2 regions of the Alkalibacterium sp. m-11 genome follow, and region 2 is predicted to be linked to the other one. Evidence: predicted binding sites of a transcription regulator. Region 2 holds the regulator's gene; the other holds the start of a gene.
What was found. Region 2 encodes Rex, which represses fermentation and respiration genes when NADH is low (regulators of the CRP and FNR family bind a similar motif). Its sites were predicted from a motif close to TTGTGAANTANTTCACAA; they were not measured.
Positions count from the first base shown of each region.

Region 1 (3,135 bases), on a different contig from region 2:
CATAAATGTTCTTTTTGCATCCATGCGGCAAAATAGATTCATTGTCAGAGGATATAAAATCGCTAAAAATACGATATTTCCTCCTGCATGCATAATGTCGAAAAATAATCCCGATAAATAATACGGCACTAGTATATTCCAACCGAAAAATGGAGCCTGAACCACGGATATAATTAATCCGTAGAGCATGCCCAACAAACCTGCAAATAACTGTAGTACTGCTAATGGCATTTTATGGTGCTTATTCCTTAATAGATTGGTCAAGCCCACTAATATAGAAAATGCAATAATCTGAGCTACAGTCCATGGGCCCATTCCAAGATATATATTGCTCAATAGTACAGACAAAACTGAGACCGCTAATCCTGTCTTCCAGCCATAGTACAAGGTGATGCAGACGACAAGCACCGTCATAGGCTGTACATTAGGTAAAAAAGCGAAGCCTAGTCTTCCCAGTGTCACTAGTGCTGTAAATAAAGCTGTACGAGTCAATGCATAGGTTCTTCCTATTGAATGCCCAGAATCATTATTTATTTCACTGAGCCCCACCGTCTGATCCTCCTTTAGCTATGTTTCGTGCTCTTATATGTGTACCATTTTGTTAAAACGATTCGACCACCTTTAAAAAAAGTGGTCGAGTCGTTTATTGTATTTACATTGCTTCTTTAAAGATTTTAATAATGTCTTCTTTTGTTCCAGAAATCGGATTTGTTCCTGCATTTCCATCTTTCAAGGCCATTTCTGCCATGTATTCAAAGTCTTCTTCTTTTACACCTAGCTCTTTTAGTCCTGTAGGAATGCCCACATCTGAAGATAATCTTCTTAATGCTTCAATTGTTTTATCTGCTGCTTCCATCACGGACAAACCTTCAATGTTTTCTCCCAGAAAACTTGCCATATCTGCATATTTCTTAGGATTGGAAATAAGGTTGTATCTCGCAACGTGTGGCAACAGTACTGCATTAGCGACACCGTGAGGCATATCATACAAACCTCCAAGTTGGTGAGCCATTGCGTGAACATACCCTAGACCCGAATTGTTGAATGCCATTCCAGCTAATAACGATGCATGAGCCATATTCTCTCTGGCTTCTATATTCTGCCCATTGGCAACAGCTTGACGCAAATTGTTTGAGATAAGTTTCATTGCCTGGATTGCTGCAGCATCTGTAACCGGATTAGCCCCTAGAGTAATATATGATTCAACAGCATGAGTCAAGGCATCCATACCTGTTGCAGCTGTTAATGCTGCTGGTTTACCCAGCATAAGCAGTGGATCATTAATTGAAACAAGCGGAGTGTTTCTCCAGCTCACAATGACATACTTAATTTTAAGTTCTGTATTTGTAATAACAGCATGACGAGTGATCTCACTTGCTGTTCCAGCTGTTGTATTCACTGCAATAATTGGAGGCAATGGATTTTCCAGCGTGTCAATTCCGGCGTAATCATACAAGTCACCTTCATGTGTCGCTGCAATCCCAATACCTTTCCCACAATCATGAGGACTGCCTCCTCCAACCGTGATAATCATGTCACACTTTTCTTCCTGATAGATTTTCAATCCATCAGAAACATTTGTATCTTTAGGATTCGGCTCTACTTTATCGTATATAACTGATTCGATTCCTTCTGCTTTCAGTAACTCAAGCACATGCTCGACAGGCCCTCCTGAAAGTTGGCTTAAAAATCCATCGGTTACTACTAATACTTTAGTTCCACCTAACAACTTTGCTTTTTCTCCTACGACCTTAACTGAACCTCTTCCAAAATAGTTTGTTGTCGGTAAAAAATAATCAAACATTCTAATTCTCTCCTTTGTATAGTATTTGTGTTATTGTTCACAAACTAATAATATAATGATAACGTTTTAAACAAAACGGACAGATTACCCCATGTGTCAAAAATTACTGCCTGAGATCTATCCGTTGATAGTCTTTTTTTATAAAGAGATTGCCAGGTACAGCAGAGCACCCAGTGCGCCACCGACAAGTGGCCCCACAATAGGAATCCATGCATAATGCCATTCTGAACTTCCTTTGTTTTTTATCGGTAAGGCTTGATGGGCTAATCTCGGCCCGAAATCTCGAGCTGGATTAATAGCATAGCCGGTTGTTCCCCCTAGAGAAATACCAATAGCCACAATAAGCAGGCCCACAATTAAAGGATTCAATCCTTCTGTAAACTCACCTTGCGTAAATGCCAGTAAAGAGAAAACCAGTACAATTGTTGCAATAATTTCGGATAGTATATTCCATTTTTCACCTTTAATAGCCGGGCCTGTTGAGAAGACGGCTAATATAGCACCTTGGTCAGACGTGGCATCAAAGTGCATCTTGTAATGAATCCAAACTAAGATGGCTCCTGTAAACCCTCCAGCAACTTGTGCGATGATGTAAGGAATAACTGACCCCCATCCGATTTCTCCAGCAACGGCCATACCAACTGTCACTGCAGGATTGATATGAGCCGGCGATAACCAGCCAACTGCATATACAGCAATAGCCACTGCCAGTCCCCATCCTATAGTAATCATCAGCCAGCCAGTGTCGTAAGATTTTGTCTTTTTTAAAACACTTGCTGCAACTGCGCCATCCCCAAGAAGGATTAAAATCAAGGTCCCTAGATATTCTCCTAGCAGCTGTTGTGTTAAAGTTGTTTCCAATTTGTCGCCTCCTTATTCTGGGCTGAGTTACGTACACAGTTCTCACTTTGAACTCAGCCCTTACTTTAATGGCTTTTTTAAGCACAATACCCTAAGTTTATCTTATTTAACTGATTCGGACAGTTCGGTGAAGATAACGCCTAAAGCATATGCCCCAGCATCTGGATGTCCAATGCTTCGCTCCCCAACTGTACCCGCTCGACCCATGTGAGCCACGGTATCTTTAGTTTTTTCGGCTCCTTCAACAGCAGCAGCTGCTCCACTCTTAAACGCTTCTTTGAACGTCTCATTGTTTTGTGCACTTTCAGCTAATGCTTTTTGGCAAGGAATCAATGCATCAATGAGTGTTTTATCGCCAATATCTGCACCTTTTCCGAAGGATCGCTCTCCAGTGTCCTGTATCCCTTTAACAGCAGAAGCCATCATTTCAGCAAATTCAGAAACAGTCAGTACAGTTTTCCCTTCTACCT
Region 1 is NZ_BAAGIR010000077.1:5,491-8,625, reverse strand. Features, by position in the region: gene ACYQ2O_RS08320 (ECF transporter S component) at 1-549, opposite strand, end outside; gene ACYQ2O_RS08315 (iron-containing alcohol dehydrogenase) at 653-1,804, opposite strand; gene ACYQ2O_RS08310 (MIP/aquaporin family protein) at 1,943-2,665, opposite strand; partial or broken gene dhaK (dihydroxyacetone kinase subunit DhaK) at 2,768-3,135, opposite strand, start outside.
Region 1: ACYQ2O_RS08315 (iron-containing alcohol dehydrogenase) is a predicted target of Rex. The motif match lies at 1,830-1,847, and genes of this name have one in related genera.

Region 2 (3,135 bases):
GGTTCCTTCATACTTGATTTCAGAACCGGCATACTTTTCAAAGATAACCTGATCGCCGACAGAAACTGATACGTCAGCTCGGCTTCCGTTATCAAGAAGTTTTCCGTCTCCAACAGCTACAACCACTGCTGACTGCGGCTTCTCTTTTGCTGAATCAGGTAAAACTAATCCGCTTGCAGTTTTCTCTTCTTCTTTCTTCACTTCAAGAAGTACACGATTTCCTAAAGGTTTTAACATGATGCAATCCCTCCAAAATAGTAGTTTTAATTTTTCACTAAAGATATAGTGAGATGTGAGTGTTAGCACTCTCGACCTCCGAGTGCTAACTACATTACCTAGTATATTCAAAACTGTGATTTCTTGCAAGTCCTAACTTTAATTTTTTTTGAAAAATTTACCCGGTGGAAAACGGCTGGTTTTTGTGTTAAATTACTATATATTGTGGGAATACCAATTAAAGGATGAACAACATGTCAGTTAATGATATTAATAAAAAAGCGGCTATTAACATGATCAGCCTGTTTCTTGCCGTACAGCTTGTTTCTGCTGTGATCCCTCTCTTCTTACCTGAAGACATAGGGATTGTTGGGTTTCTTCTCCCTTCCATGGTGCTGTTTGCAATAGGCGCTATAGGCATGATCGTGATTGAGAGAAGAAAGCAGATGAGATTTGAATTCGAAGAGCGTTTCAGTCATAATCCTGTCAGAATTCTCTTATGGGGGCTGATCGGGATGTTTATCGCTATAGTCGTGCAGTCCTTCGCAAGTATTATTGAAGTAAACTTTCTGGGCTCTTCTATGGAGTCTGAAAACACTCAGTTTCTGATGGAAGTGGTTAGAAATTATCCGTTCTTTCTTCTCCTAGTTGGAGTAGCAGGGCCAGTAATGGAGGAATTTGTTTTCAGAAAAGCAATTTTTGGTCTTCTGATTGATCGGATTGGCGGCATTGGAGCTGCAGTCATAAGTTCACTGCTCTTTGCATTCATTCACTTTGACGGTCTGCTCCTAGTGTATTCTTCAATGGGACTGGTCTTTGCCTGGTTGTACTTTAAAACTAAAAACATATGGACACCAATTCTGGCACATTGTCTGATGAATGTGGCAGCTGTCCTGATCAACTTGTACTTTTCTTAAAAAGACGAGTAGTGTAGAAAGGATTTATAATGACAGAAAAACAAATCATGTTTCAAATTGCATTTAAGTATATTTTCTTCCTGTTGTTCATGTTCTTTACGATCGATTCAGTCGACAGCAGTGGATGGGGTTTTTTCTCTTTCTTATTTGCTCTCTTCGCTACAAAAGACTTTGTACAGGGTACAAGAATGGCTGCAGCGTATCTTCGCATCAAAAAAAGTAAAAATAACAGCAAATAAAAAAAATCTTCAAAGCTTACAGACCCAATCAAGGTCAGCTTTGAAGATTTTCTTTTTATTCATTATAAAATAAGTCGTTTAAGGGATTGTCATCTTCTTCAGGTTCAGTCTTCTGATCAAAGTCCTGGTAATAATTGATGAAGTAAATCAGTGTCTGCAATTCGTTTGTCAGGTCAACGTTGTGTACTCTGACTTCTTTTGGCACAGTCACACGGATTGGGGTGAAGTTCATAATACCTCTAACTCCGCCTTTGACCAGTTTATCCGCCATCTCCTGAGCTATTTCAGAAGGTACCGTGAGAATAGCTACATCGATCTGCTGCATTTCAAGCTGATCGACCATTTCATTGATATCGTAAATAGGTACGCCCTGGTGGATCGTTCCAATCAAATCATCTTTCACATCAAATCCGGCACTGATACGGATATTGTTGTTTCTGCGAAAATTATAGTTTAGCAAGGCTTGTCCAAGGTTACCGACACCACTCAATGCAACATTGGTCAAACGGTCCTGATTCAGTGTTTTACTGAAAAAATTCATTAAAGCTTCTACATCGTACCCGTAGCCTCTTTTACCTAAAGCTCCGAAATACGAGAAATCACGTCTGATTGTTGCACTATCCACTTTAACTGCTTCACTTAATTTAGCTGATGACACACGTTCTTTACCTGCCTCGTATAGGAAACGCAAATAGCGGTAATATAATGGCAGTCTGCGTGCAGTAGCTTTCGGGATTTTCTTATCAGCCATTGTCATTCTCCTCGTCTCAATTCATTTAATAAACAGCTTCTCTGGATCTTATCAAACTTTTCCAAAGGTGTATCTTTTCTTACCTTGTGTATTCACAAACTTACATAGGATACCATTTTATATTATACCACTAATCCCAGTAAAATAAAGTAAATCGGGTCTGAATTTGTTAAATATTTCAATAATATTCAATAATTAATCGTTTATTATTGAACAAGTTTCGGAGAATGTAAAAAAGGGAACAAGCCTAAATCGTCCTCTGTCTGAGCCTTGCAGGTTTTTCAATTAGACTAGTTTATTCCTGCTCCTGTATGCTAAACTGTTAGATATTGACAGATGACTAGGTTAGAAAATGAGGAATAGTATGATACTTTTACACACGCAAAAAATAGCAAGACATTTCGGTGCTGAAACACTTTTCGATAATGTTAGCATGGAAATAAAGGAAAATGCCAGAATTGGTCTGGTGGGTAGAAATGGTGCCGGTAAAACGACCCTTCTTAACATCCTTTCTGGAAGAGAAGAACCGGATGAAGGCACCGTTCATAAGAAAAAAAACTGTACTATCGGCTATCTTGATCAGCATACCGGTCTGGAATCTGATCTGACTATCTGGGAAGAGATGGATAAACTAACCGAACCTATTAAACAGATAGAAAGAGAAATGCATGCTATCGAGCATAAATTAAGTGATGATTCTATCGATAAGCAGTCTGATAGCTATACGGATCTTTTGTCCAGGTATGATTTTCTGCAGCAGTCGTTCAGGCAGCATAACGGCTATGGCATCGAAAGCGAGATCCGTTCAGTACTTCATGGCTTCCGATATTACCCGGAAGATTATGATACACCTATAGCAAATTTGTCAGGGGGGCAGAAAACCCGACTTGCGCTGGCCAAACTTCTTCTTGAGAAAAAGGACCTTCTTATTTTAGATGAGCCGACCAACCACTTGGATATCGATACATTATCCTGGCTGGAAAGTTACCTCCAGAATTATTCCAAGTCCCTT
Region 2 is NZ_BAAGIR010000015.1:24,783-27,917, reverse strand. Features, by position in the region: gene groES (co-chaperone GroES) at 1-237, opposite strand, end outside; gene ACYQ2O_RS03310 (CPBP family intramembrane glutamic endopeptidase) at 471-1,133, shown strand; gene ACYQ2O_RS03305 (DUF4305 domain-containing protein) at 1,163-1,372, shown strand; gene ACYQ2O_RS03300 (redox-sensing transcriptional repressor Rex) at 1,428-2,123, opposite strand; gene ACYQ2O_RS03295 (ABC-F family ATP-binding cassette domain-containing protein) at 2,488-3,135, shown strand, end outside.